DNA from 3 places in the Psychrobacillus sp. FSL K6-4046 genome. Region 3 is predicted to be linked to each of the others. Evidence: riboswitches for the same ligand, from Rfam matches in the RefSeq annotation. Region 3 holds a riboswitch; each other region holds the start of a gene.
The links. A riboswitch is a leader RNA that binds a small molecule or an ion and turns the genes downstream of it on or off. The one in region 3 is predicted to bind cobalamin.
Positions count from the first base shown of each region.

Region 1 (10,406 bases), 390 kb from region 3:
TCAACGATTTCTGGTGGCGTAATATTAGGGATGAATCATAAAACTGCAGCAGATTTTACTTTTATCATGGCTGTGCCGATTATGGCAGGGGCAAGCTTTCTATCCCTTTTGAAAAACTGGGAGTACGTGGAGATGAATCATTTTGGCTTTTATGCAGTAGGCTTTGTCAGCGCATTTGTATTTGCTTTAATATCGATTCGCTTCTTCTTGAAACTAATTGATAAAGTTAAACTAACACCGTTCGCTATTTATCGAATAGTTTTAGCAGCAGTACTAGCGGTTATTATATTTTTGTAAGTTAAAGGATGACTTCTTTCACAGGGGTCATCCTTTTGTTTTGGGCTACGTTAAAATTAATGGTTTTCTGTCTTTTTCATTAAAGATACCCGTTAATAATGCATTTAAAATAATACATCTTGACAGTACGGGTAAACATGTTAAAATTCTAGTAACTTTAGCGATTGAAAGCGTTGAATCGCGAAAGTAAAATTTATACGAGTGATTGTCCTAGTAATCTGCATGTACCCAGCAAAAAGAGACTGAACGGTTGGTGAAAGTTCAGGTAAACATGATAGATGAATTACAACAATCAAGTAAACTCGGTTTTAATGAAGTGGTTGAACATACACAATGTTCGACAAATAGGGTGGTACCGCGGAGATTTCCTTCGTCCCTAGCTATAGGGATTGGAAGGTTTTTTTTCATTCCTAAAAACTATTATTAGGAGGATTAACAATGTTTCGTATTCGTTCCACGATCTCCCCCTCATTTTCGGAGGCAGCACTACTTAGTACTATGATTATCGCTATAATGGCGCTTTGTATCATAAAATTTAATGCAGTTCCTCATATGCCTATCTTACTGGCAATTCTATTACTCATAACTTATGGTCTTATGAAGAAAGTACCTTACAAAAAACTAGAAGAAGGACTAACAGATGGTGCCAAAGCAGGTCTTGGCGCAATTTTCATCTTTTTCTTTATTGGTATATTAGTTAGTAGCTTAATGATGAGCGGGACGATTCCAACACTTATTCACTTAGGCTTTCAATTTATTACGCCACACTTTTTTTATGCTATTGTATTTCTAGTTACTTGTATCGTTGGTTTATCTATAGGAAGTTCCCTAACAACGATAGCTACAATTGGTGTTGCATTTATTGGAATGGCTAGCGCTATGGATATTTCTTTGGCTATTACAGCTGGTGCAATTGTTTCAGGAGCTTTTTTCGGAGATAAAATGTCTCCACTGTCAGATACTACAAATCTCGCATCTGCTATCGTTCAGGTAGATTTATTTGAACATATTCGAAATATGGGATGGACAACGATACCAGCATTCATTATTTCGCTAATTGGATATGGGATTTTATCGCCAAACAAAGAATTTCAACAGCTCGAGCAAGTAAATGAATTTCAAGCTGGACTACTCCAAACAGGGATGATTCATTGGTATACACTGATTCCTCTTGTTTTACTCGTTATACTTTCCATTAAGAAAGTGCCTGCTATATTATCTCTGGCTTTCACATCAGTTGTTGCTATACTTATTTCCTATTTCCATCACTCTTTTAGTTTTGGGGAAGTATTAAATATACTATTTTACGGTTTTACTTCTAGCACGGGTATGGAAGCGATTGACTCCTTACTTTCTAGGGGAGGCATTAATAGCATGATGTTTACGATTGGGCTTGTTCTACTTGCGCTAAGTATGGGTGGGCTTTTGTTTACGCTGGGGATCGTGCAAAGCTTACTGATGAAAGTGGAAAGCTCGCTAAGGAAGGTGAGTTCTGTTGTTGCAGCAACTGCATTTACCGCAATTGGGGTTAATACACTTATCGGAGAGCAGTACTTATCGATTTTATTGACTGGAGAAGCATTCCAAGCACAATTTAAAAAAGTTGGCTTGGCCAATAAAAACTTAGCACGCGTAATGGAAGATGCTGGTACGGTTGTAAACCCCCTTGTACCATGGAGTGTATGTGGGATTTTCATTACGAATGTATTAGCTGTTACAACACTCGAGTACCTACCATTTGCATTTTTCTGCTTGCTTAGCCCGATCCTGACTATATTATTTGGGTTTACTGGAAAAACATTGACTTATATCGAAGAAAAATAGTTTTACAGTAAATCCCCATTACTACTTTTATTTAGTAATGGGGATTTACTGTAGTTACGGGCTGACTTGTTTTTTAATGAATAAATGTATTATGAACTCTTTGAGATTCATTGAAATAATTCGCCCATATAAATGTCAAAATAAATGACATCATAGACACTGCAGCGAATTCAAACCGTTCCTCATGATTCACTCCATATAATAGATTTGATATGTAAACAAATGCAAAGCCGAAAACAAATTTACACGCAGCAGTGGCAATATAATAAAGGATCATATGCTTTGGTAATGACCTTTTTTTCTTGAAAAAGTGAAAAATAAGGATTGTTGAGATGACTATTGTTAAAAGTAAAATAAGGGAGTAGACTACTATGGTTACACTTATGAAGATTTGCTGTCCTTTAGATACATCTAATTCAATCATCGTCACCCAAATGTTATTCGTAAGGTAGGTTATTATGTGGCTGAAAAATCTAAGTAAATAGTGAAACGGTGCATATAGCAGACCAATCAAGGGCAGAATGAGCCAACCATTGATTCCTGAGGGTCCATTATGTGGTTGGACAGATACATTAGTAACAGTCATTGAGAACTACCTCCTATCGTATGTTTACTTTACAAATGTATTCTTTACTCTCTTGGATTTACTAAAATAAGTAATCCAAATCGAGGTACTTATCATAGCCCGTATTACATTAAACATATAGTATTGGGATGTTAAAGGATCAGATCCAAACACATTCTCTATGATTTGCAAATTTATATAGCCAATGAGAATATCTATTATTAGCATGATGGTAAGGCAGGTAATCATTACCTTAGGGAAAAACGTTTTCTTTTTAAAGAAAAGTATGAGTAATACTATTACTGTAGATATTTGAGCAATACAAATGATGAGGTCTGTTATTACAAATGGTCCAAATAAAGGATGATAATATTCTCCACTCTTACTAGCTATACTCTCCCAACCTTCAGCCGTCAAAAAAGGGAAAACATCTATCATGAGATAGGCAATAATAACAAACGGTGAGGTAATTAGCCCGATAAGTGGAAGTATTAGCCAGCCCCCTATACCAACAGGTCCGTGTGGTAATAAGTCCTTAGATGTCAACCTAGTGGAATTGCTTGTAATCATATTTATAACCTCCTAATTTTAAGATATTTTACCAATTTTATAGGTCGCTATAATTATAATATACAGAAAATATTGGATTCGCAATTTTATAATTGGGTTATTCTGAAAATGAGATGTAAGACCTAACACAAAGTCTTTTTACCTATGTACAAGTTTAAACACAATATGTTAGGGTATATAAGTAAACAAAACACAATATATAGTATATAAACGATGAAAAGGTACCATTATGGTTTAAAAGGGAATTCGGTTTAAGACCGAAGCTGTCCCCGCAACTGTAAGTGCGGACAACTGTTGATTATGCCACTGCGAAGTTTCGTGGGAAGGCCAATGGGAGGAAGATGCACGAGCCAGTAGACCTGCCTTTTTGTCGATGAAGCAACACTTTCTTCGGGGGTTGAGAGGTGGGGGCGAGAGACTCTATCTTAAAACGAACGATATGTCTTGTTGTTTCCTACTTTAAAATCATGAGCGATGACTCAGCCTAAGAGGCTAGAGGCATCGCTTTTTTGTATATAAAAAATAGGGAGGAATTTAAATTGGCAATAATTACGAATACAGAAAAACAGCAGGTATTACAGCAATTAATAGTAGAATTTGGGGAAGAAAAGTTAGCACCCTTAGTTAAGTCACATCACAAGTGGCTACAAAAACATTCAGAAGGTATGATATCGACATGGTCTAAGGCTATGTCACTAGAGGCATTGAGCTTTTTAGATGAACAGGAGCCATTTTGGACATTTGTGGCAGCACGTATTTATTTAGCAGAAGTATATTCGCAGCAAGCAGAACGGAGAGGTACCACTGCTGATGCCGTCTATACAAAATTTGCAGAGAACGTACGGATCCTTTCTAAAAAGGGAATATATAATCCCTCTATTATGGAAAGCTATTCGAATGAGGAGTTAGAGCAGCTAGGAAATCTCCTTGTCGCCAAAAGAGATTCCCTATTTACCTACATAGCCTTAAAAACCCTTTTAGATCGCTATGTAGCGAAGGATTTTAATAAGGATATTGTAGAGCTGCCACAAGAGCGCTGGCTTGTTATAGCTATGACACTTATGAAGGACGAAAAAGAAAACCGTCTTGAAAAAATAAAAGAAGCTTATTGGGCAATGAGCAATTTATATATGACGGTTGCAACTCCAACTTTATCTAATGCTGGAAAGCCACATGGACAGCTCTCTAGCTGCTTTATTGACACGGTAGATGATAGTCTGCAAGGTATTTACGACAGTAATACAGACGTAGCCACTCTATCTAAATTTGGAGGGGGTATCGGTGTATACATGGGGAAGGTGCGTAGCCGTGGCTCTTCTATACGAGGATTCGTGGGAGCATCTAGTGGAGTTCTCCCTTGGATTAAACAGTTGAATAATACGGCAGTCAGCGTCGATCAGCTTGGACAACGACAAGGGGCCGTAGCTGTTTATTTGGATGCTTGGCATAAGGACATTTTTACGTTTTTAGATCTACGCCTAAACAATGGAGATGATCGCCTTCGAGCGCATGATATTTTCACAGGTATATGCTTGCCGGATTTATTTATGGAGAAGGTAGATGCAAGGGAGGAATGGCATTTATTTGATCCGCATGAGGTCCGTCAGGTAATGGGTTATTCTTTGGAGGATTTCTATGATGAAAAAAGAGGAGAAGGATCATTCCGGGAAAAATACGAGGAATGTGTGAATGACCAACGCCTATCGCGAGAAACTGTACAAGCAATCGACTTGATGAAAAGAATTATGCGTTCTCAGTTAGAGACAGGGGTACCATATATGTTTTACCGAGATGAAGTAAATCGTAGCAACCCAAATAAGCATGAGGGAATGGTCTATAGTAGTAACCTCTGTACAGAAATTTTTCAAAATCAGAGCGCAACAACGTTTGAATCGATTCAGTTAGAGGATGATGTCATTGTCACTCGTAGAAAACCTGGGGACTTTGTTGTTTGTAACTTATCCTCTATTAACTTGGGGAAGGCAGTACCAGCAAATGTATTAGAAAGACTGATAAATATTCAAGTACGCATGCTAGATAATGTCATCGATTTAAATATGATACCTGTACCACAGGCAGAGCGCACAAATGCAAGGTATCGAGGTATTGGCCTTGGAACATTCGGATGGCATCATTTACTCGCACTTAAGCAGATTCGTTGGGAGTCAGAGGAAGCGGTTAAACTTGCGGATAAACTATATGAAAAAATTGCCTTTTTAACTATTCAGGCATCCGCAAGTCTTGCTAAGGAAAAGGGTGCTTATCCTTTATTCGAAGGTTCGGAATGGCAAACGGGTGCTTATTTTGAAAAGCGTCAGTATGAAGGAGACGAATGGAATAAGCTTCGCAGGAAGGTCGCAGAAGTAGGCCTTCGAAATGGCTATTTAATGGCAGTTGCTCCTAATTCATCTACGTCAATTTTGGCGGGAAGTACCGCTAGTATTGACCCAATTTTTCAAAAGACTTACGCAGAGGAGAAGAAGGATTATAAAATTCCTGTTACAGTTCCAGATTTAAATTCAGAGACTACGTGGTTTTATAAGTCTGCTTATTTCATTGATCAGCATTGGACGGTGAAGCAAAACGCTGCACGCCAGCGACATATTGACCAGGGGGTCTCCTTAAATTTATATGTACAAAACACGATAAAGGCAAAGGAATTACTTTCGTTACATTTAGAAGCTTGGAAAAGTGGGCTAAAAACGACTTATTACGTACGTTCCACCTCGATAGAACTTATCGAATGTGAGTCCTGTTCGAGCTGATGAAGGCAATTATATGTTATTTGAGCTATAGCGGAAATACGGAAGAAATAGCAGAGCTTTTACAAAATCAGCTGGAGAATTCCGAGTATCAGGTAGAGATATATTGTATTGGTATCGGAGTCCTACCAGATTTACAACTATATGACCTAGTATTTCTAGGGACTTTTACTTGGGATCAGGGAAGTATTCCAGATGAAATGAAGGAATTTTTAAGAGAAATAGGATATCGACCAGAAAACAGTTATATATTCGGATCTGGGGATACCCAATTTGGAGGAGACGAGCTATTTTGCGGGGCGGTGGACAAATTAGTTTGCTATTGTAACAGTCCATTCCAAGGCTTAAAAATTGAACAGTCACCAAGAGGAAGTCAAGAGAAAATTGTCACTAAATGGCTAGAGGGAGTTTTAAATCATGCAAAAGGCAAAAACATTAGAACCAAGAAATCCAAACAAATCAACAGGAATATTTAATGGGCAATCAAGCGGTATACTGAATTGGAATGATATTGCGTATCCACATTGGCATAAGATGTATAAGCGTCTACTCGGAAATTACTGGCAAGCAGATGAAGTTAATATGTCTAATGACATAAAGCAATTTGGTAGCTTGAGTGATTCGGAGCAGGATGCGTACTTAAAAATCATTGGCCTGCTAGCGACATTAGATGCACCTCAAACACGTACAGCTTTATTGCTTTCCCTATATGCAACAGACCCATCGGTACAATCCATTATGGCGGTCATTGCACAGCAAGAAGCCGTACATAATGAAAGCTATTCCTATGTTTTATCATCCATTGTATCGCTGGATAAGCAAAACAAGGCATTTGATTTTGGCAGAACCGATGAAGTGCTAATTAAGCGCAATCAAAACATTGCCAAGTACTACAATGAATTTGTAGAGAACCCAACGACGGAAAACATATTAAAGACGCTTACTTATACAACATTATTGGAAGGGCTATTTTTCTATTCTGGCTTTGCCTTCTTTTATAATCTTGCTCGTCATAACAAAATGGTAGGTACTTCTACGATGATTAGCTACATCAACCGAGATGAGCTAGAGCATGGCCGGTTTATATCAGAGTTATTCAGAGCAACGCTAGCTGAAAATCCAGAGCTAAATAACGATGAATTTATAGGGTGGGTCTATGAGCAATTTAAAGAATCTGTCCAACTAGAAATAGAATGGTCCAATTATGTACTACATGATATCGATGGAATCGATATAGAAGATATGCAAGGTTATATTAAATACCGCGCCAATAAAATGCTACGACTAATTGGGCTAAACGAGATTTATCCTGAGTATGTAGAAAATCCAATGAAATGGATTCGAGCATACGCAGACAACATAGACGGCACTAAAACAGATTTCTTCGAACAAAAGTCTCGACAGTATGTAAAGGTGAATGCAATCGACAACGGTTTTGATGATCTATAATATAGAAGAAATACAAACCTGTTAGAGTAATGTAAGTTATTAGCTTAAAATCTTAGGTAAATACCATGGACCAAGTGTTCATGGTATTTTATTATATACATTAAAATAGGAAGGATCCAATGCACCTAAGTCAGTTGAATATTAAAGGATTAATATTGTTATGATAGAAAGTAATGAAGTCAATTAATTTTAGGGGGGATAAGATGAACAATAAACGAGATTTAGTATTATATATTGCGGCTAGCTTAGACGGATATATAGCTACGGAAGATGATTCTTTAGATTGGCTATTTAATGTAGAGGGCGAGGGTGATAATGGAATATCAGAGTTTTATGAGACGGTAGATACCGTTTTAATGGGTAAAAAAACATATGACTGGATAGTAAAACATGAATCAGGAGAATTCCCATATAAAAATAAAGAATGTTACGTATTTACAAGATCCACTATGGAAGATACCGAAGATGTTAAATTTACTAATAAAAACGTCGTGGGTTTAACCAACGAACTGAAGAGTCAAGAAGGAAGTAATATATGGCTTGTAGGCGGAGGCGAATTATTACAATCATTTTTAAAAGAAAAGCTAGTAGATGAAATTATTTTAACAGTAGCGCCAACTATCATCGGAAAAGGAATTCCGTTATTCAATAAAGGAGATTATCAGTTAGACCTTATATTGAAAGGAACTAGAACCTTCAACCAGTTTGTAGAACTACATTATGAAGTTAAAAAGTAAATGCATGTATAAGGTGTGAATGAAATGCGACTCCCCATGAATATTACAGGCTTAGCAAATAGTATGATTGAAATGAATGAGATGGATGGAAACCTATTTAAAAAGTTAGGATACGAAATTGCTAGAAAGATTAATGGTAAAATAATTGGTTTTTTTTCACCTAGCTACCCATTGAATTATTTTCGTATGGACATTGAGGTAGATAAAAAAGTGGTGTCGATTCTACTGCATCAATATTTTCCATATGCGGCCATTGTATTATATGAAAATGAACTCCAGCTACAATTTATAGAGTATGATAATTTGTTCACTGAGCTGAGTCCATATTATACAGTTTTAGAAGCAGGTTTTTTAAATGAGCAGTTTAATCCTAACGCCCATGATTTATCAGAGGTTGAATTAAAAAATGTAAAGCACTGGCGTCCGAATACTAATGGAGAGGTTATTTTTAATTGTTGGGATTAACGTTGTCCAATCCCTTGATGCTTGTACTATCCTTGATTAATCGTAGAGAACGGGTGATAAATGTCGTTGAGTGAAAGAGAAATTCTACTGAAACGATAGATAAACACCTTGGAATAGTAGTAACAGTCTAATTTCTGTCTCCCTCAAAAGCAGGTAGCGAAGAATTTTTATGATAAAATTATAAAGATAAACTGTTAATAATAGGTATATGAGGTGGGAAGAGGATGAAGAAGATAATGTTAATGGTATTTTGCATTTCATTTTTAGTTGGATGTGTAGGTGCAAAAGAAACCGTTTATGAATTTGATGGAATATCTATGTCGCCTACTATAAAAGACGAGCAAAAGGTATTAGTTGATAAGGGTTACTATAAAGAAAATGAAATTAATCGTGACGATATCGTGCTTTTTAATCTCGAAGAAAATGAGCATTTTAAAAGAGTAATAGGCTTGCCTAATGAATTAATCCAAATTCAAGATGGTACCATTTATATAGATAGCAAACCATTAGAAAGTGAATATAGCTATACAGACGTATGGGAAGGAGAAATCCCTATAGATGGTATTCAATTAAAGAATGACGAGTATTTTGTAATTGGAGATAGCCTAGTTCCTTTAACAAGTAAGGATAGCAGATCGGTCGGTCCAATAGCGAAAGAAGATATTTTGGGGAAAGTGGTAGAGATTAAATAGCTTGGGTAAAACTCAATGAAATCTGTCTAGAAAGGGTGTTGAAGTGAAGATCAATCATATAATTCGCCTCGAAAACGGATTAGCTTTCGGGATTTCCTTTTTTATTTATATGCAGCTGGACTTTCCAATCTGGTTGTTTTTTTTACTATTATTCGTTCCTGATATTACGATGATCGGTTATACAATTAATAATAAAATTGGTGCAACCATTTATAATGTTGGTCACAGTTTTATTTTTCCTATACTTTTAACATTAGGTTACTTCTACTTTTTAAAAGATTATTTGCTTATAATTTCTATTATTTGGGTAGCCCATATTTTTATGGATAGACTTTTTGGCTTTGGATTAAAGTACCAAGAATCTTTTAAAGAAACTCATATGCAAAGGCTTTAAAATTAAAGTGAGATTTTTTATAGTCATATAAAAAGCGTCTAATCAGTTACACAACTGGTCAGACGCTTTTTTTAAAGCTTATACTGTTCTCTAATCAAGTAGGAAACCCACTTGCATTGAGGGTGGTTTTTAATATTCTCTAAAAGACCTTTTATAAGTGCGAGACTCGGAGTTTCGGTTAGGAGGTGATTTTTTAAAATTTGAAGCGTTTCCTTTTCGATTGGCTCTTCTATTTCTAGTAGAATCTGATTGATTAACTCAAGTATTTGCATATCTTTATCGGTGTTTTCCTTTATAACCTTTTGCATAATTTGAGCACTATCTGTTGAGATTAAAGGAATCGTTGAATGTTTTGCTAATACTTTCGTCTTTTCTACAAGTGACTTAGTTAGCGTGTCTATATCAATTGGTAATTCAAAGAATAGATAGAGGTCGATATATATTTTCATAAAGCCTTTTATGCAAATAAGTAAGTCATATTTTGTTTCTTCATAAGTTAAATCTAACTTGTCTACCATATAAAGAATAATTTCATTTAATAGATTGTCATAATAAGTTAGTTTTTTTAATAAATCATCGTTTACCGTATGTGTCTGTTCCTTGAAGAAGATTTTAGCAAAAGTAGAGTTTTCTTGAAATGCCTTGTTGGCA
Region 1 is NZ_CP152020.1:220,644-231,049, forward strand. It holds gene MKY09_RS01175 (undecaprenyl-diphosphate phosphatase) at 1-297, shown strand, start outside; gene nhaC (Na+/H+ antiporter NhaC) at 736-2,121, shown strand; gene MKY09_RS01185 (DUF2569 domain-containing protein) at 2,195-2,707, opposite strand; gene MKY09_RS01190 (DUF2569 family protein) at 2,732-3,256, opposite strand; cobalamin riboswitch at 3,459-3,638, shown strand; gene MKY09_RS01195 (ribonucleoside-diphosphate reductase subunit alpha) at 3,802-6,021, shown strand; gene MKY09_RS01200 (flavodoxin) at 6,021-6,494, shown strand; gene MKY09_RS01205 (ribonucleotide-diphosphate reductase subunit beta) at 6,436-7,467, shown strand; gene MKY09_RS01210 (dihydrofolate reductase family protein) at 7,671-8,204, shown strand; gene MKY09_RS01215 (hypothetical protein) at 8,229-8,669, shown strand; gene lepB (signal peptidase I) at 8,894-9,361, shown strand; gene MKY09_RS01225 (DUF4260 domain-containing protein) at 9,411-9,755, shown strand; gene MKY09_RS01230 (TetR/AcrR family transcriptional regulator) at 9,827-10,406, opposite strand, start outside.
Region 1: linked by a shared signal. The riboswitch ahead of MKY09_RS01195 (ribonucleoside-diphosphate reductase subunit alpha) and the one ahead of MKY09_RS03015 (ABC transporter substrate-binding protein) in region 3 are both predicted to bind cobalamin.

Region 2 (10,406 bases), 910 kb from region 3:
AGAACGACAAATATTACCTAGACAGACAAATAAAACATGAACCATTTCTTAACATCCCTTCTTAGTCTATTTATACTGCATACGCTTTATAGACCTTATAAACTACCTTTATAATACCCTTTCTATGTCCCTCAAATCTTCTTGATTATAAAAGTACCAATACCAATTAACATAAATAGGATCATCATATAAATAATGAGTATTCCTATTTCTATTGTTTCAACACCAAGCGCAAATAATATTAATAATATGGCCCCTGTACCGAAGAGGACAAAATAAAGTACAGAAGAAAAATAATTCTTCATCATCACAGTTGTGCGTTCATCCATATCCGGTACATTTCCTATCCGTTTTTGACGCCACCATGCATAAAGCAAAAAGACAGAAAAGCCCCCTAATGCTCCAGCTAACATTGGCAAGAAAAGCCCCCAATCGAAGATGCCCTCCTCTTTACCCGAGATATACACCCCTAAAAACGAGCCACCAATGATACATCCACTAATTATTCCGTACAATAGGATCTCATAGCCCTTCTTCACCCTTATTCCTCCTCTAGATAAAATAATTCTTCAATAGGTACATCAAAATAACGTACTAGTTTAAGTGCAAGCTCTAAGCTGGGATTGTATTTATTGTTTTCAATCGCTGTAATGGTTTGTCTGGTAATTTGTAAATCACCCGCCATTTGAATCTGTGTTATCCCCTTTTTTAATCGGATTTCTCTTATATGATTAATGACCTTTGCCATTTACTTCCTCCTTGCTTACAATGTAAATATATCTTTACATACAGAATAATCAAAAATTTATCTAATGTAAAGAACTCTTTACATATTTCCATTAATTTATTGTTATAATTTTCTTAAAAATAGGTGAAGGGGGAATAAGATGAGAAATCGAGGAGCCACTATTATTCTAGAACAAGGTCGAGTTGCACTGATCAAAAGGACTAAGCCTTATACCACCTACTATGTATTTCCGGGTGGAGGTATCGAGAATGGAGAAACCCCTGAGGAAGCAGCTATTCGTGAGACATATGAGGAGCTAGGGGTACATGTTCGCATCCAAAGACTTTTTAAAGTACTACCATATAGCGGAACTCAATATTATTACTTAGCTGATATTGTAAGCGGTACGTTTGGATCCGGAGATGGAGATGAATATGTAAGCACTTCTAAAGAAAAAGGAAAATATGAACCGATTTGGATCGATCTCATGGATTTATCTACTCTTGATGTTCGTCCTAAAGAAATAGTAGAAGCAATCTTGGCAGATTAAACAGTCCAAGGAACCCACAAAAATTCGGTTCGAACAGACCGAAATTTACACAAACTGTGCAAGTTTCTTAGAAATCCAAAAGAGTAGTTAAAAGTTTGTGGATGAATCCATATATTAAAAAACTGCTACCTTCTTTTGATGGAAAGAAGATAGCAGTTTTTAAGTTGTTGACTAATTCTATGAGTAAAAATTATTTGTTAAGTTTAATCAAATATTATTTCTTTATATAGAAGCTTCTCGATTTTAAACTAATAATCCGCCAGTTTTTAAGTATTTTTCAATACCTTCTGCTGCACGATACGCTAGTGCTCCAACTGTGCCAGTAGGGTTGTAACCTGAGTTTTGAGCAAAAGCACTTGCACCTGGTACAAATACATTTTCACAATCCCACATTTGTAGATAGCTGTTTAAAGCACTTGTTTCTGGATCAGAGCCCATGATTACTCCACCAGTATTATGAGTAGACTGGTAGTTACGAATATCGTAATCTCCGACTTCGAGACCATTAATTTTGATATCTTTTGCACCCATTTTTTTCATGATCTCAGCTGATTTTTCTCCCATAAACTTCATTAGTTGACGATCTTGGTCTTTCCAATTAAACGTCATACGAAGTAATGGATCACCGAATGCATCTTTATAAGTTGGATCTAAATCGATGTAATTATCTTGCCAAGGTAGAGAAGCACCTTGTGCTTTAACAATAAGAGCACGGTTTGCATTTGTAACAGATGCGTCTTTAAATTCTTTCCCCCAAGTTGGAACGCCTGCTGGAATCTGATTGTTTGCAATAGGACGATCCCCTAATTGGGTAATTTGAATAGTCGCACCATGTAAGAAATCTAGGTCAGTGTGATCAAAGAAGTCTCCGTTGAAGTCATCAATTTGAGCACCTAGAGATCCCGCACCACCGTATAAATTGAACTCTTTATCAAAGAAACCTACAGCAGTCCCCAGAATTGTTTGGTATGCATAGTTTCTACCAATGACTCCTGTACCAGTAACTGGATCATATGGACGGCCAAGTTGAGAGTTTAATAAAAGTTTAATATTATTCATTTGATATGCTGATACTACAACTACATCTGCCTCTTGGATAAACTCTTCACCAGTACGTATATCTACGTATAATACGCCAGTAGCTTTTCCATTTGTGTGTAGAACTTTACGTACAACAGAATGAGTACGTACTTCGAAGTTACCAGTTTCTTTAGCCACAGGTAATACTGTAACTACTGGTGATGCTTTTGCTCCATATTCGCAACCAAAACGCTCACAAAAACCACAATATTGACAAGCGCCACGAGAAACGCCATCTGGATTAGTATAAGATTGCGATAGATTGTTAGAAGGCATATGGTATGGATGATATCCAAGCTCTTTCGCTGCATTTTTAAATAATTTTATAGCTGGTGTTTCCAGCATCGGCGGGTTAGGGTATTTAATTTGTGGAGAATCAGGTAGTGGATTCGCCTCACCACTAATACCTGTCATAGCGTCAAATTTATCAAAATATGGTTCTAACTCTTCGTATGTTATACCCCAGTCTTGAAGCATCATCCCTTTAGGGATTTTACCTTTTCCATAACGTTTAACAGTTTCTGAATAGATTTCGAAATCGTATGGTAGGAAGCGGTAAGTTTGACCGTTCCAATGCTCTCCTGAACCACCTGTTCCTTCTCCAATTAGGAAGCTACCCCATTCACGGTAAGGTAATGCTCGTTTTGTCATATCGTGACGGAATGTAATTGTTTCTTTAGAAAGATCCTGCATCATTTCTTTACGCTCTGCGTAACGTAGTTCATCGTGAGCCATAAAGTAATCCTCAGTTGAACGTTCTTTACCACGTTCGATACCTACTACTTTGTATCCTTTTTTTGTAAGTTCTGCTGCAATAATACCGCCTACCCAGCCTACCCCTACTAAAACTATATCTGTTTTTGGTAATTTAGTTGCCAAAGTTGTTCACCCTTTCTATTTGTGCTGATTAGTGTTGATGCTGAGAGTTTAAGCTCATAGGATCTATTTTCACGAATTCATCTTTTTCTAATACATTAGTATAACTTGATTGATGTCCAGGGAAATTCTTCATTTTCCAACCAGCCATATCTTTGTTACCGCCGTACATAGGGTCAGCATATACTCCTTCAATTGTTACTTTTCTAAGTAAAGAGAAGAAAAAGGAGGAACTAACGGCTCCATTTAATTTAACTTTATCAGCTTCAAAATCTTTTAAGATTTCGATTTGTTGTTCTTCTGTTAAATTAGCAAATTTAGGTTTATCATCGGATTTCTTTGCAGCCTCTGTATTTAAAGCTGCAATTCCAAGATTAAACACTTGCTGACGGTTCAAATGTGTTTGGTACCCTTGTTGTGGAACTGCTTCTGCAGGGAAGAAAGGACCGGTCATATATTCTTTTGAGTTTAGGCCAAAGCTTCCTGCGAGTTGGTGATCAATATAATATGCAACAAGTAATTCTTTCGCCCCGGGTCCTACCTCAGTTTTAGGAAAAATTTGCTCTGCTGCAGCTTCTATCGTGTCAAATTGTGCTTTGTCAAAATACATAAGTGCTTGGTTGAAGTTAACACTAGTAGTTGCTGAATGAACCCCAGTTTCATTAGTTTTAGATGTTGAGTCTTTCCCTAGTAAAGAACCGAGTGCTCCACCTAATACAACTCCACCAACTGTTAATCCAGAGTTTTTGATAAAAGTACGTCTAGATGAACGTTTATCTAAGTAAGTAGTCTTGTTTTCCTGTTCTGACATAATATGACCTCCAATGTAAATTAGTATAAATAGCTTATTGTTTATTTAGGTAAACAATGGCTTAAAAGATATTCTGATTAATGAAAAACTGCATTCCAGTTATAAACTAATGAGAATAGGATCGTATAAACCAATAAAAATGAGACAAAGTATATATATTTTTTTCCAGTCCAGCAAAGAACAATTATAGCTAGTCCGATACTTGAACCTATTAACGCGAACCAAGGAAACTCATTATTAAAGTAAAAGAGGCCAAGAGCTAAATCTGCTACTATAAATAAAGCAAAAATTACTTGATTCAACAGTTTTAATTCTTCTAAGTTATATTGCGTCACTTTTATTCTCCTTTAACATAGTACACACAACTATGAAAACGTAATTTTTATAAATACAAAACAACCGTTTTACAGTCTACTCCTTTTATTTCTTAAAAACTAGATATTTATTTCGATTATAAAAATATAATTTTATTCTGAAAAAACATTAAATTTTTATAATTAATGCAGAATAATAGAAAAACCTTTGTATTATGGGCATAAATTAATTAGTATTTCCTGGATAAATAAACGATAAGATTATATTTATATAATTAAATTTTTGCAGAAGGGATTAAGGTACTTTTATAACGAAGAGACTTTTCCAGTTCAAAACGCTTAGATTATTTTTAACACTAAATTATTTACAAATTTAAACGTAGGAGTATAATGTGTTATTGATACAAAACAACCAATTTTATGTATGATTAACTACTATTGAAAAAACACATGAGAATATACAGAAACAGTATAGGAGAGATTATAATGCCAAATATCGGAATACCAGGTTTAATCATTATATTAATTATTGCTTTAATCGTGTTCGGTCCGAAAAAATTACCTCAATTGGGTAGAGCAATTGGAGAGACGTTAAAAGAATTTAAAAGCTCAACTAAAGATATAGTAGACGATGTTGCAGAAGAATTTAAAATAGAAGACAAAGAAACAGTAACTAAAAAAAATATCTAATGCAAAAAGCCGCCAAATTCTAATAGGCGGCTTTTTGCATGTGTTAATATACATTCCTAGATATCAGTCTATAAGAATCTATACAAAAGCTTGTTGCTCTTTATTTCTTTAAATAACGAAGAAATAAAAGGGCCTCTTGGAGTTTGTGTGATGGGATAGGGGTTAGTGATATAGGCAACACACCAGAGATGAAAGTTTATACAGACGGGGATTTATCAGATTCAAACTGTAAAATTTGGATTCCCAATGAACCAGTTAAAACTTGTCAATGAAGTCATGCTACAAAGGGTAACTAGCCTTTGTAGCATTTTATATATATGCACTTTCATATGCCACTTCTGTTACGATCATTTCCTCTTCGGAGTAAGCCTTAAGTAGTTCCCTTGCTATATACGATGGTGCTCCTAATGATTCTATTATTGCTTGCTCGGATTTCCCCTCTCTTAACAAGTCACAAAAATATTTTTGGAAATCTCGAACAACCGCTTGGCGCTCCTTAGCATTTAAAATATATAGCTGTTTTTCTAATGTCTCAATATAAACGTTTGCTGTCACTTCTAACTCCTCCTCGGTACTATTCATTAAATAGTACTATACCATAACACTATTATCCATTGAAAGGTACCTGTTTTAAAATAAAAGAAGATGGCCTCCTCAAAACGAGACCATCCTTTACTTTATTTAAATAATTCTGGATAAACGGTTTTGGCTACTAGTTCCACAGCTTCACCAATTCGTGGACCAGGGCGAGACATTATGTCCGAATCTAATTGGAAGATGGCGTTGTTTTGTACAGCCTCTAGCTGGTTCCAGCCTGGACGAGCCTTAATCTCACCAATTGGATCTTCTACATAATTTACGGTAGTTAAGATAATCGGAGGATTTTTCTTAATGACATCTTCCTCAGATAATTTAATCCATCCCTCTTGGTCTCCAAAAATGTTCACAACAGAAGCATTATTCAAAACTTCTTGTTGAAACGTATTTTTACCAGTTGTAAAAATTTCAGGAGAGGGGCTTATCTCAAAATAAACTTGTTTCTGATTAGCTACACCCGATACTTTGTCCTCAACACTTTGAATAGTAGTTTTAATAGAGTTAACAAGGTTTATTCCTTTATCCTCAACTCCCATTACTGCGGCCAACTGTTCAATATCACCATAGACGTCTTCAAATGACAGTGCCGATTGAATGACAAAAACGTCTAAACCCGCATCTTCCAACACTTTAAGCTCTTCCTCAGAACCGGTGGTATACGCTATCACTACATCTGGGCTTATCTCTAAAATCCGTTCTGCATTAAAGCTCATAGAATCGGAAATTCTTTCAATTTCCAGTGCTTCTTCTGGATAGGTATCATACTCTGTAGCTCCCACTATTTTATCTCCCACGCCAAGGGCAAATAGAATTTCTGTGTTGCTTGGTTGTAGAGACACAACCGAGTCGGGAACTTCTTCAAATGTAATTTCGTTCCCCATATCGTCCGTTACAGTGTATTCCTTTACTTCTTGTACAGAATCTGTTTCAACAGCTGTATTCTTTTCAGCCTCTTGGCAGCCTACAAGTAAGATAGAAAGTATTAGTACCGCTAACCAATTTCTTAATTGTTTATTCATATGTTAATCCCCCAATTCTTTCTTTTTTCTCATGGGATATGATTTACTGACAAATTGAATCTCGTCAACTCCATGATACTTATTTACATATACCGCCATTGCAAACAATACATTTGCTAATAGCTGCGTGTAGTCAAATAAAATCTCAGGTACTTCTCTTTCTAAAGAGACTTTATGTAAAGCTCTGACCGACTTTTTTGCTTCACTTCGACATACGTGCAACTCACAAGCAGCCGTTGAACCTTGTGGAAGTACGAATATATCTACTCTTCCTTCTACTTCGCTTACGTAGGAATCGTACATATCGCTGAGGATTTGTAAATCTTCTTCATGGATCGCGAGCTTCCCTCTGACAGACCCATTTAAGTGGTATGCCATCGGGGCCAAATACATAAGGTCCTCATATACTCTTGGAATAACTTTTGTTAAAGAAGCAGCCAAGCCGATACGTGTCGTCAGTGAGTCCGTTCGAATCTCAAAGTCTACTGTAGAAGGCTTCTCTCTCATAAACGGATAACAAATATAACGCATGTCCTTTTTCACCTTTTCCCCTCCCTTCCTAGTAAATGTGAACATATGCAATACAATACTCGACCTCTTACAGCACAAAAAACGCCACCCCAAAAAGGGCGGCGCAATACTATTTATCGTTTTATAAATTCAATCGAAAAAATAGACACGTGCCGTACAACCCCTTAACTTCCGAAGAGTATTTATACGTTCAAGAAAAGGCTGGTCTCCTGGCTCATGCATCATTTTACTCTAAGAACCTTCCCATCGACGTTTGTCAACAGTGGTATTTTTCTTATTTCATCTGCATTTACAGTTGCGGAAACAGCTTCGGTTTTTCACCGAATTCCCAATTAAGCTGACAAGTCAGCACCTTTTCCCTGCAATAAATTATTCACTTATCGTAAGTGTACCATAGCGTATCATTTTGGGGTAGAAATGGTTATCTAGTGTTAAAACTTGTAATTAGTTTGTTTCTTGTTCAGTTTATGCTACTGTTTTTATATGAAAAAATATATCCCACTATTACTTTTAATTCTCTTTGTATTTATTGCTTCGGGTCAAACTTCCGAGCAGCAGTCTTTAGAGACTGTGCTTAAAAACTGGCTTCCCAACAAGCCATTGGAATCCTTTTTGTCTTTATTTCATATTCCATATTGGGGATTTTATGTCTCTGTCGAGGAACGTGGCTACTATGCATTTGTTGAATTTTTAATCAGAAAAGGAACGCACTTTTTTTATTTTGGTTTGATTGGATTAGCCATTTATATTGCTTTACCGAAAAAAAAGTACAGAAAGCTGTTGGCCATACTGATTACCTTTTTTCTAGGAGCAGCAGATGAATTCCATCAATCCTTTACGAGTGGACGATCTGCACTCTTTCAGGATGTTCTATTAGATACAAGTGGCGCAATTTTTGCCATGCTATTGCTAACGCTTGTTCAATGGTTAAAGAATAGAAAAAACGCTACCCACTAAATTTAAAAGGTAGCGTTTTTCTATTAAGCTATTTAAAGAACTTATTTTCGACTTTTCTTTAATAGGAAGGCAAGACCTAAGGTGATAATGGAGAACACAGTAAGTAATTGATTAATCGGAAGTATAGGCTTGAATTTTACATTTTCCTCGGTGATTTCATAAACTCCAACTGGTTTAATCGAAAATACACCACCTGCTCCTTCTCCTTGACCACTAGCATTTTGCTCGTCTGTAAATCCACCGCCTCCTCCTCCACCTACGAAGTAGTTCACTTTGGCTACTGGCAGAATCCGTTTATTGTCCATAATAATTGGGTCCCCGTATATTAAAGAAGCATCCTTTTCTCTAGAAAACTTTTCAAAAATAGAACGTATTGGTGTTTGTATCATAGGCAGCTTGGTATTATCCTTTTGTTTACTTGTCTTTTCCTCCATACTATCTCTCCTTTATTTTAATATAAGGGTCATATGATGTTCCTCGTAATAAACATCTCTTTCCTTTAAAGCCATTTCTTCTGTTCCAAATACTTTAAATCCTAGCTGCAGGTATAAATTTTTTGCAGACTCATTACTAGATACTACGGAGAGATTAATCTTTTCAATTTCATTAGTTTCTCTTGCCTGTTTAATCGCCTGCTCCATTAAGGACTTACCGGCACCTTTTCTTCTCCCGTGCGGACTAACATACATCGCAAATATATTTGCTCTATGCTTCATTTTTGAGCCACTCTCCTGTAAAAGAGTAACCATACCGATTAATTTATCTCCCTCAAATGCACCGAACGTATAATTCCCATTTACTTGAAAATTGCTTCTTACTCGTTCAATTGGATTTTCTCTTTGAATAGCTTCTTCATAACTAGTACCAAATGCTTCGGAGTTATTTTGCAGTGCCTCAAGCCTTAGCTGCCAATATGCCTCTGCATCATCACCTATTAATCTTCTAATTTCCATTTCTATACCTCCTGAAAATAGCGTGCATTGCAAAGTTCATGTGCGTACAATATTAAATCTCGACAAGCTTCTGCACGTGAGCTTTCTGTTGCAAATAGCGAAGGAGATTGCTCTAATGTACGAATTCTCATCCCTTCTTTTATTAAAGGATGCCAAACATTTGGCAGCATACTTAACCCTTTTCTCAGTGCTTCTTTTTTTGAAATGATCTGCTGATATTCGAGTGAATAAAGAATTCTGCAAATAGTAGCTGTAACAGCCTCCACCACTTCATCAGGCACTGAATCTGGTATTTCTTTTGTTTTCTCATACCAATATTGATTAATATTGTATTTTAACGTCTCTAAGACGTCCTCCCATTCAGTAGAGACTTTTAACTCTTGAATATCTGTTCCCTGCAATGTAATTCCATGCTCCTTTAACACCCACCAAGTCACATGATTAATGTCCCAATGCCCAACTCTAACAACGCCATCCGCACAAAAAGGATAAGGTTGCATTGTTTCGTTCCCCTTACTAAGGTCAGTTGCTTGGATATACATACCGTCCATCCGAGAACCTAATTCCTCTTTAGACAATTGAAAATGAAGATCCTTTATCATTTCTATCTCTTTCTCATTTACCTGTCGATTTAATAAAACGATAAAGTCTATATCACTCTTTTTCTCATCAAAAGCGTCTAAAGCAACGGAGCCATACAAATAGACTCCTTCTATTAAATTCATAGGCAAATGTGTATTTAATTGCTGTAGATATAGTTGCATTAAATTATGTAGAGAATACGGTAATAAATACTTCAACCTTTCACCTCCTCTAAATATGTTCAAAATATGTTCCAGTTCCCGAAATTTCGACAAAACATGACAAGTAACACTATTGATATGTATTCATCTGCGTTACATTATCGCTAACAAATTATTTTTATTAAGGAGATTATCAACTGTGAATAAAAAAGTTGCTTGGATCACTGATACTGCCGCTTTATTGGAACAATCATTTATTGAAAAACATAATATACATGTCTTACCGTTAAATATTGTTTTTGAAGAGGGTGCATTCAAAGAAACGATTGATATGACACATGATGAATTCTATGACAAATTAAGAACGGCTAAAGTTCATCCAAAGACCTCTCAGCCTCCAATTGGTGAAATGGTACAACTATATGAAGACCTAAAAGCAGAAGGATATGATTGTGCAGTTGCCGTCCATACATCAAGCGGTTTGTCTGGCACCTACCACAGCTCACAAACCGCTTCTAAAATGGCCAATTTCAAAGTATATTCCATTGACTCCAAAAT
Region 2 is NZ_CP152020.1:3,588,085-3,598,490, forward strand. It holds gene MKY09_RS17620 (low molecular weight protein-tyrosine-phosphatase) at 1-45, opposite strand, end outside; gene MKY09_RS17625 (hypothetical protein) at 132-539, opposite strand; gene MKY09_RS17630 (helix-turn-helix transcriptional regulator) at 542-748, opposite strand; gene MKY09_RS17635 (NUDIX domain-containing protein) at 888-1,277, shown strand; gene MKY09_RS17640 (GMC family oxidoreductase) at 1,521-3,236, opposite strand; gene MKY09_RS17645 (gluconate 2-dehydrogenase subunit 3 family protein) at 3,265-4,044, opposite strand; gene MKY09_RS17650 (hypothetical protein) at 4,122-4,379, opposite strand; gene tatA (twin-arginine translocase TatA/TatE family subunit) at 4,842-5,048, shown strand; gene MKY09_RS17660 (DUF1700 domain-containing protein) at 5,358-5,603, opposite strand; gene MKY09_RS17665 (ABC transporter substrate-binding protein) at 5,726-6,664, opposite strand; gene MKY09_RS17670 (hypothetical protein) at 6,668-7,207, opposite strand; cobalamin riboswitch at 7,377-7,566, opposite strand; gene MKY09_RS17675 (VanZ family protein) at 7,679-8,152, shown strand; gene MKY09_RS17680 (spore germination protein GerW family protein) at 8,194-8,586, opposite strand; gene MKY09_RS17685 (GNAT family N-acetyltransferase) at 8,599-9,105, opposite strand; gene MKY09_RS17690 (aminoglycoside adenylyltransferase domain-containing protein) at 9,108-9,905, opposite strand; gene MKY09_RS17695 (DegV family protein) at 10,048-10,406, shown strand, end outside.
Region 2: linked by a shared signal. The riboswitch ahead of MKY09_RS17670 (hypothetical protein) and the one ahead of MKY09_RS03015 (ABC transporter substrate-binding protein) in region 3 are both predicted to bind cobalamin.

Region 3 (10,406 bases):
TCAATTGCTATACAAACCTCAATGGATTACTAAAAATAAACAACCAATCTGTGAGGATGAGGTCTTTTCCGTTAATTCCAAAGCTGGTTAATAACGACACTCCTGCCTGGGATTCTGAGGATATAGAAACGGAAGTCCAAGATGAGATTTTACATCTTGAATTGGATGAGGATATTGAATATTACGATGATATCGTGGAGGATATCTATCCTATGCATAAGATCGGTGGATACCCCTCTTATACACAGAGTGGAGTTTCATATGGTGAAGAATATCCATTTGTCTTACAAATAAGCTCTGATGCGAAAGCACAATTCAACATAGTAGACAGTGGTAGCTTCTATTTTTTCTATAATCAAGACAAACAAGAGTGGATTGTGTACTGTGATTTTTATTAATAGCAGGTAAAAAAAGTAGTAATGGATTAAAGCTCATTTCAGTAAAAGTTTTTTTATATTATTATTTATCTCAAAATGTTTTGATTCAATTATTCCCTTTGTTTTTAGATATATTAAGAAGATGGAGCGAATTTCAGTTGCACACAACTAAGAGAGGGTGTTCTTTGACTGGATGGAAAGAAGAAAATAAACCAAATATCCTGAAAACGGCACGAGAACAATCAAAAGCAACGAAAAAAATACTAAAAGAAGTAAGAGAAACGATTGATAAAAAAAATGATGAAAACAAGAAATCGCGATGAAAAACTACTATATTAAGCTTTTTTAAGGTTAAAGTTGTCGTGTTTTATATATTATAAAGAAGTCTTTACCAATCAACCATGAACCTTTTCTAATTATTGATTGAAGTGGCAGGAGGCGACTCCAGCGGGAGGAAGGAGACAGATAAGACATCACAACCACGCGCGTTAGCGATGGGTGAGGGCTTATCGCTCCCCTCGCGGAAAGCGTCCGCCAGAGCGGAAATCAATTCTACTTTCCACATTTAAAAGCATATAAACTTCAATATTCTTTATTAATCGTTCGTATTGTTGAAATGTATAAAATGTATGCTTTTTCAAATACCGACTTCAACTCGACAACATCTAAATATAAGGTATAATAAATGCAAGAAACAATAGAATAACATTTGCTTAAAGGTGCTCTAGTTATCGGTTACTAGAGTTAAAAGGGAAGCTGGTTAAAGTCCAGCGCGGTCCCGCCACTGTAAGTGATGCATATGCATCATAAGCCAGAAAACCTGCCTTTACGTACACACCCATTACCTACGCGGATAGGTCTGGTGTAGGTCCGCTTTCGGTTTTTCGTGGCTGATTTATACCTATCTATCTCTCATCCTAGGATGGGGGATTTTTTGTTGTCTATATTTAGGAGGAATAAAGGATGAAGAAACTGTGGTTAATTATTGGAATGACCTTGCTGATTTTAGGTGGTTGTAATGAGCAAGAGACACTTCCAACAGAAAAAGAAAGTAGCCAGGAAATTGGTAACTCAGAAACGGCATTCCCACTTACACTGACGGATGCAGTAGGACAAGAAATTACGCTAGAGGAAGCTCCGAAATCAATCGTATCCATGATTCCAAGTAACACGGAGATTCTATTTGCTTTGGGACTAAATGAGGAAATTATCGGTGTTAATGATTACGAAAGCTATCCAAAGGAAGCGTTAGATAAAGAAAAAATTGGCGGGATGGAATTTAACATTGAAAAAATTATCTCTTTAAGTCCGGATATTGTATTCGCTCATGAATCCATTGTTTCAATGGCAGAGGCAGGATTACAGCAGCTTCGAGATGCTGGTGTAAAGGTATTTGTGGTACAGGATGCAAAGGATTTTAACTTAACCTATACAACTATTGAACAAATTGGCCGAGCAACGGGGAAATATGAGGAAGCACAAGCCGTTATAGAGGATATGAAGGCAAAGGTTGACGAAATTCAAGAAAAAGTTGCAAAAGTAGAGACAAAGAAAACAGTATTCGTAGAAACTTCCGATGTACCAGAAATCTATACTCCTGGTAATGGGACATTTATGCAAGAAATTTTAACGATGGTCAATGCAGAAAACATTATGGCTGATCAAGATGGCTGGTTTCAAGTTAACCCAGAGGAAATAGTAAGCCGTAACCCAGATGTAATGTTAATCACCTATGACTACGTGGAAGGAATTGTAGAAAAGGTGAAGCAGCGTGATGGCTTTGACACAGTGACTGCCATTCAAAACGATGAGGTGGTACAAGTGGATGAGGATGCAACGAGTCGTCCAGGTCCACGTTTAGTAGAAGGCCTAGAGGAAGTGGCTAAGGCTATTTATCCGGAGGCATTTAGTGAGTAAATCAATGATCGGTTATACCTTGTCACTGGCTACGTTAATCGTAGCCATTTGGCTAGGTGTGTCGGTCGGATCTGTAAAGGTACCGATCAGTACTTTATGGGATACGGGTACAGATGCGATTGCAACAAATATCGTCTGGAAGATTCGCATGCCGCGAGTTATACTCGCAGGATTAGTCGGAGCATCCCTGGCAATAGCGGGAGCAGCTTTTCAAAGTCTGCTTAAAAATCCGCTAGCCGATCCTTATACATTGGGAGTGTCGTCCGGAGCATCGGTTGGTGCAGTGACTACACTCTTTTTTGGAATATCAGTACCTTTTTTAGGAATGTTCACCTTGCCTGTTTTCAGTATGTTAGGAGCTCTTGCAACGATGCTCACCGTAATCACCTTCGCGAAGCTTGTTGATCGAGCGATGAAAATGGAAACGATTATTTTAACAGGTATTATCTTTAGCTCGTTTCTCGGCTCTGTTATTTCCTTAATGATTGCATTAACAGGGGAAGAGCTAAGGCAAATAATTGGTTGGCTCCTTGGAAGCGTCTCTATGCGTGGCTGGAGCTATGTTCAAATGGCATTACCTTTTATAATAATTGGTTCACTTTTATTATGGTTAAACCGTAGGGAGCTAAATGCAATGCTGTTTGGAGAAGAACGAGCACAGCATTTAGGTGTGGAAGTGAAGAAACGTAAAATGATGATACTAATAGGTGGGTCTATGCTTACTGGGACGGCTGTAGCTGTATCCGGTACGATTGGATTCGTGGGGTTGGTTGTTCCTCATATGACGAGGCTGCTATTTGGCTCCGATAACAGGCATGTACTTCCCTTAAGCTTCATAAACGGAGCTTCGTTATTAATCATTTGTGATCTTGTGTCACGTACCATTATATCTCCAACAGAGCTTCCAATAGGTGTCATCACTGCCTTTATTGGCGCACCAGTATTTGCATTTATCTTCTTCCGACAACGTAAAAAAGGAGCTGCATAGCATGCTAGAGATCAAAAACATTTCTGGTGGTTACAATCAAAAACTAGTCGTGCATGACGTATCCTTCCAGGTATCTAAAGGAGAGATGCTAGGAATATTAGGTCCAAATGGCAGCGGGAAATCTACCCTTTTAAAATTGATGAGTGGCATACTTACCCCTGCATCAGGAGAAGTAATGATTGAAGGTAAGCAACTAAAATCCTATTCCTCAAAGGAGCTTGCGAAAAGGCTGGCCGTTTTGCCGCAGCTGCACAATCAAGCTTTTTCACATACCGTTCGAGATACGGTTTCACTCGGTCGTTACCCTCACCAGTCGGGCTGGTTTTCAACATGGTCGCAAGAGGACGAGGTAGCGACACAGGAAGCAATGAGGCTAACTGCTATCGACAAATATGAAAAGCATTTACTAGAGCTTCTATCAGGAGGAGAACAGCAGCGGGTGTTTGTAGCACAGGCATTGGCTCAGCAGGCTCCCATATTGCTGTTAGATGAGCCGACCAATCACTTGGATATTGCTCATCAAAAACAACTTCTAGATACGATTAAGACACAAGCAATTGAGAATGGTATTACGGTTATAAGCATTTTTCATGATATTAACCTTGCATCGCTTTACTGTGACAGGCTTTTATTGATGGACCAAGGGAGGATTAAAGTAATTGGAGAACCGCATGAGGTAGTAAAAAAGAGTTTAGTGGAAACGGTTTATGAAGCCAGAGTTAGCACTAGTCCTCATCCAGAACGTCCTAAACCACAAATAACCATTTTGCCAGACGTAAAGGAAAAACAAGACGATAAACCAATTACAGTGTCCAATTTTCAAGTAACGGATGATTATGTTCTCTTCCGAGCAGAAAATCAATTAAAGACGTGGTCATCTGCAGTCATTAATGCAGGAAGTGGCTGGTATAGAAACTTTGTCAATCGAAGAGTGGATGCGAGCTACCATTGTGATAACGTTCAGGAGGAAATGATAGAATACCTTGCTACCGAAGGATTATCAGAGGCAGATACGGTAGGTATGATGACAGCGGTCAAAACTACGGACGCTATCATAAAAGAGTACAAAACACCTCTTGGTAATCTAGTCGTAATGGTAACTGCGGGGGTTGGAAATGCAGTGGATGTCTCTAGAGCGCATGAGGTTGAAATGTTTCCTTCTGTAGGTACGATCAATACATGGATTGTTATTAATGGTGAGCTAGCAGAGGAGGCATTTATTCAATCAGTTATCACTGCAACGGAGGCTAAAACGAAAGCGATGGCTCATGAACAAGTGAGGGATTCAAGAACTGGTACACTTGCGACCGGTACCTCGACAGATAGCGTCCTAATTGCTGCTACACAAAAAGGCACTCCTATTGAATACGCAGGTCCTATAACAGAGATCGGTAAAAAGATTGGGCAAGGTGTATTTGAATGTACAGTGGAGGCTATTCAGATATACAAAAAGGCAAAGGGATGGGTGTAAGATGGCATCTCATATGATAGCAATAGCAATTGGTCTTCTGCTAGATCGATTAATAGGAGATCCTCCTAATTGGCCTCATCCAGTCCGTTGGATCGGTACGCTTATTTCATGGCTAACCAAGCAATTAAACAAAGGTAGTAAGAGGAAGCTTAAAGGGCTGATCCTAGTCCTAGTTATAGTGGGCATATCATTTAGCGTTGCTCTAGTGCTTGTAACCGTTGCTTATTCTATTCAAATTGTTTTAGGAATTGCGCTAGAAAGTATACTTATTGCTTCTGGCCTCGCCCAAAAAAGCTTGAAGAACGCTGCAATGGATGTATACAAGCCTTTGATAGAGGGGGATTTACCTAATGCAAGGGTTAAGCTTTCATGGATTGTAGGAAGAGACACGGAATATTTGGACGAGGAGGAAATAACTAGAGGGGTAGTAGAAACCGTCTCTGAGAATATAAGTGATGGAGTTACTGCACCTCTATTTTTTGCCTTCTTATTTGGCGCTCCTGGTCTGTGGGCATATAAAGCAATCAATACTTTAGATTCCATGGTTGGCTATAAAAATGAACAGTTCGAGGAGTTTGGTTATACAGCAGCAAAGTTAGATGATGTTGCGAATTATATCCCGAGTCGATTAACTGGGTTGGCCATTATGCTGGGAGGAAGAAAGGAAGCAGCCATTCCCTTGAAGGAGAGAATGAAGGGCTGGTGGATGGATGCTAAGAAGCATCCGAGTCCCAATAGTGGCTTTTTAGAAGCAGCCACTGCCTATCAATTAGGCATACAGTTAGGCGGAAGAAATACATATAAAGGAGTCGCTTCCAATCGTGCATTGATGGGAATTCGTAAGGTTCCTTTAAGTGCGAGACATATATTAGGAGCGATTTCCCATTTACACACAGCCGTCTTTCTTTTCTGGCTTGGAATGACGGGGATAGGAGGTTTAATACTTGTCGTTACCTAGCCACGGAGCAAATGCTCACCAATTATATCAACGTCTAAACATTCCAATACCTGAGATGGTCATTGATTTTAGCGAAAATGTGAATCCACTAGGTCCCCCCAATTTTGTGAGGGAGCAGTGGGAATCCTATGCAAATCTAATAACGAAATACCCAGATCCCTATGGAGAGCCATTCTTAAGCGCGGCTGCAATGTATCATGATGTGAGTTTAAAACAAATACTCATTGGCAATGGTGCAGCTGAGATATTTGCAAGCATTGCCATTCGCTATCAGCATAAAAAAGTAGTGATAATTCATCCGACATTCTCTGAATACGAGGCTACGATCAGACCATATGGGGTAGTAATCAAGGAGATTATAGCAATAAGTTCGCTGCCGATGAATGAGGTGCTTAGTGCCGTAGAAAACGCAGATGTTCTGTATATATGCAGACCAAATAATCCTACAGGCTATCTGGTACCCTTAGAGGAAATCATACAGATAGCGACTGCTGCAAAAAGGCATGATTGTGATTTAGTATTGGATGAGGCTTTCTTAGATTTTATAGAGGAACAGGAATCTTTTATTCCGTATTTAAGTGATTTTCCTAATGTTATCGTTGTCCGTTCAATGACTAAGATGTATGCAATTCCAGGGCTACGACTCGGCTATGCAGTAGCGGGGAAAGCAACAATAGATGATATTCGTTCAAGGCTGCCTCACTGGAATAGTAATGCATTGGCAACTACGATTGGTGCACAGTGCTTCAAGGAAGAGGAGTATAGACAGCATGCTATTCATTTTGCGCGAAAGGCACGAACGGACTTCACCCAATTTTTAGAGGGGCTTAATTGTAGAGTGCTACCATCTCAAACAAATTTTCTTTGCTTTCAGCTTCCCGACCCTGTTCAGTCGAAGGATTTTTTTGAATATTTACTAGCTAAAGGCTGCGTGCTCCGACATACGGAAAACTTTAAAGGACTAGATGGTAATTGGTTTAGAGTAGGGATGAAGAAAGAAGATGACATGCAGTACTTGAAAAAGGAGTTGACCACATGGTTCGAGGAAAGCTTGTCTTTATAACAGGGGGAGTGCGGAGTGGGAAAAGCCACTTTGCGGAGCAATACCTGATGAACGAGCAGGCTCCTCGTAATATATACGTTGCTTCAGGTGTAGCAACAGACAGAGAAATGGAACAAAGAATTGCACATCACCAAAGAGATCGGGAAAATTATCCGGTAAACTGGATTACGATTGAGCAACCGAGATATTTGGAGAAACTAGTGCCAGCAATCAAGGAAACAGATGGAATCCTTTGGGACTGTGTCACGACTTGGCTAGCAAACGAGCTTTATGTTAGTGACATGGAAAAGGTGGAAAAGAGGCTATTTGAAACAATCGACCGATTGTTAGAAAAGGTAAAGGTCATGGTCGTTGTATCCAATGAAGTACTAGATGAACAACTTTCTAGCTATGAAAGTGTGCTTCTCTATCAGCAGTGGATTGGTCGTATTCATCAAAAGTTAGTTGCTAAAGCCGATGTTGCATACGAAATGGAGTATGGATTAGGACATCAGTGGAAATGAGGTGGAATGATGAATAGCCTGTTATTGGCACTTCAATTCTTTACCATTATTCCGGTTAAAAAAAATCTGCCGATGGAAAAAAGAGAAATAACTGGGATGTATACTTTTTTTCCTTTGGTAGGAGTTGGCATTGGAGCAGTCGCTAGTTTGGCTCTCTATTTTGAATGGAGCCCCTTAATGACTGCATTTGTGATTGTCAGTCTGGGAATCCTACTGTCAGGAGGACTCCATATGGACGGCTTTATCGATACTTCAGATGCTTTTTTTTCCTATAGAGATTTAAAAAAGCGAATGGAAATTTTAGATGACCCTCGAGTTGGTGCTTTTGGTGTGATCGCTATTGTTTTGCTGATTGTAGGTAAAGTAATCATCATAGCCGAGGTGTTGTCTTCTGAAAGTTTTCATTGGATATTTATAGTGATTATTCCTGTCTTATCACGCATAGTTCTTGTGGCGCTATTTAGTACTACAGTAAATGCTAAAGAGAGCGGTCTGGCCCATTTCTTTAAGCAAAGGATTCATATTCCACTACTATTATCGTTAACAGCATGCTCATTGTTTATAGCCATTTGTTTAATTGGTCTAACGACGTATTGGCTTATTGCGATTACAATCTTAAGTGTGTTAGTCGTATTTAGCTGTGTATATCGTAGCTGGACGTTAAAGAATTTCGGGGGCATTACGGGTGACTTACTCGGTGCCAGCCTAGAGCTGACGGAGGTTATTTTATGGATGACTTTTTTACTGTTACTCTCATAAGACATCTTCCGACGAAAGGGAATGTTAACAAAAGATATATTGGTTGGACGGATGAGCCCATTATTTCTGATCTTAAGACCGTCCGAAAAATAGGGAAAGCTACAGAAGTGTTTGGGAGTGATTTACTTCGATGCCGCCAGACTGCCAATATAATTTTTGGAGATATTCCATATATTGAAAGTACTAATCTCAGAGAGTGCTCCTTTGGTAGCTGGGAAGAAAAAACATACGAGGAATTGAAGCATGAAGCAAAGTACCAGGCGTGGCTAGACGATTATGAATGTATTGCCCCACCAGGAGGGGAATCTCTACGACAGCTAGAAGTAAGGGTAACAAGTGGGTTTTGTGATGTTATAACTAGCTCTAATCATCCAATTATAATTACTCACGGTGGGCCTATTCGAGCATTGTTAAGTAAATTTGTAAATGACTCTAAAAAGTTTTGGGATTGGGATGTGCCCCATGGAAGCATGTATACACTGTGTTGGAAAGATAGACAAGAAGTACTGGAGGGAAAGCATTGCACGTCATATTCGGTGGAGCATTTAATGGAAAAAGAGCTTTTGTAGAAAAAAAGCTAGCTGGACGTCATGTTCAATGGATTGATGCAGGTGAAGAACTTCCTACTACATTATTTCTCGATAAAGAAATACTGGTGATAACAGGATTTGAGACCCTACAACAAGATCAGCTAAATATATGGTTTACGCATTTAAAGAAATGGGATGCGGAAAAAGAGGTTTATGTGATTGCTACTGAAATTGGAAGAGGGATTGTTCCGATGGAGGCTAGTATGCGGAAGCTTAGGGATGATGTGGGAAGATTTTATCAGCAGCTTTTTGCTGTTGCAGAGAGTGTTACACGTATTTGGTATGGTATTCCACAAACTATAAAGGGAGATGTTCACAATGAAAATTTACACTAAAACAGGTGACAAGGGACAAACAGGATTAATCGGAGGCAGAACAGATAAAGACGATATTCGAGTAGAGGCATACGGAACAATTGACGAAGTAAACTCATTTATAGGAAAAGCAGTGACAGAGCTAGACCCAACCAAATTTGCAGATCTTCTAGAGGATTTGGAAACGATTCAGCACGAGCTATTTGACTGTGGTGGAGATCTAGCAAACGTATCTAATCGCAGAATCTATAAAATGACAGATGAGGCAATCGAGGCAATGGAAAAACGCATTGATGTATTAGTAGAAGAAGGCCCAGTATTAGAGCGATTTATCCTTCCGGGAGGAACTCCAGCTGCGGCGACGCTTCATATTGCGCGTACTATTACACGTCGTGCAGAGCGATTAACTGTGACGTTATCTAAAACGCAAGAGGATGTACCTTCCGTTGTACAGCGTTACTTAAATCGTTTATCGGATTATTTATTTGCAGCAGCTCGTGTGGCAAACGTGCGGGAAAACGTAAGTGATGTTGAATACGTAAGAAGCGCAAAAGTGTTTAAAAACGTTGGAAGCGAGAAAAAAGAAGGGGAGTAATCTATATGAAGCTTCGACTATTAACACTTGCAGCCATGTTCGCAGCTCTTTGTGCAATTGGAGCGTTGATCAAGATTCCAGTGGGGATTGGAAGTGCGGCACTAGATACAGTGCCTGCACTTATTTCCGCTCTTTTTTTACCGCCAATGTATGCAGGAGCGGCTTCTTTAGTAGGTCATTTAGTCTCTTCCTTATCAGCTGGGTTCCCACTAGGTCCATTACATATCATCATAGCCCTGGAGATGTTTGTCATTCTATTTGTTTTTACAAAGCTCCATCAAAAGGGATATCACTTTTGGAAATGGGTTTTCTTTATCTTTGCAAATAGTGTGCTAGCCACTTTACCTTTCTACTGGATTATTTCACCTGCGTTCTTCATAGGTGCTTTACCGGGTATCACGCTGGCAACTATACTTAATGCTTCCATTGCTATGATTGTTTCTCCTGTTGTTGAAAAGGTAATCGAACGAGTGAAGACACATGCGTAATGCTATATTATTGCCAAATGGAATAGTACTAACCACGGATAATTCGGCAGCGATAGGTGAAAAGGAAAACGATGTGGTGTCTATATCAGATGAGGCAGTAGCCTACTTTGCCGCTCGAGTCTCTATCTTGGAGCAGTGGGCAGCTAGCGCGTACCCACAAACGATAGTGGTTCATAATTTTTCAGGGAATGACAGCTGGAACAAGTATATAAAAGGAATAAAGAAATTGTTTAATGAGATTGCAGAGGAATGTCCAACCATTACAGGTAGCAGCGAAACGAATATAGAAACCATGCAATCAGCCGTGGCTATTACGATGCTTGGTCAGCAACAGCTAAAACACGATCAAGATGTTCAATGGTATGCCTACGGAAAGCCATGTG
Region 3 is NZ_CP152020.1:610,051-620,456, forward strand. It holds gene MKY09_RS03005 (DUF1963 domain-containing protein) at 1-398, shown strand, start outside; gene MKY09_RS03010 (hypothetical protein) at 563-700, shown strand; cobalamin riboswitch at 1,078-1,220, shown strand; gene MKY09_RS03015 (ABC transporter substrate-binding protein) at 1,341-2,294, shown strand; gene MKY09_RS03020 (iron ABC transporter permease) at 2,287-3,282, shown strand; gene MKY09_RS03025 (heme ABC transporter ATP-binding protein) at 3,284-4,753, shown strand; gene cbiB (adenosylcobinamide-phosphate synthase CbiB) at 4,755-5,711, shown strand; gene MKY09_RS03035 (aminotransferase class I/II-fold pyridoxal phosphate-dependent enzyme) at 5,698-6,774, shown strand; gene MKY09_RS03040 (bifunctional adenosylcobinamide kinase/adenosylcobinamide-phosphate guanylyltransferase) at 6,747-7,277, shown strand; gene cobS (adenosylcobinamide-GDP ribazoletransferase) at 7,284-8,036, shown strand; gene MKY09_RS03050 (histidine phosphatase family protein) at 8,006-8,605, shown strand; gene MKY09_RS03055 (bifunctional adenosylcobinamide kinase/adenosylcobinamide-phosphate guanylyltransferase) at 8,557-8,961, shown strand; gene MKY09_RS03060 (cob(I)yrinic acid a,c-diamide adenosyltransferase) at 8,945-9,535, shown strand; gene MKY09_RS03065 (ECF transporter S component) at 9,541-10,023, shown strand; gene MKY09_RS03070 (hypothetical protein) at 10,016-10,406, shown strand, end outside.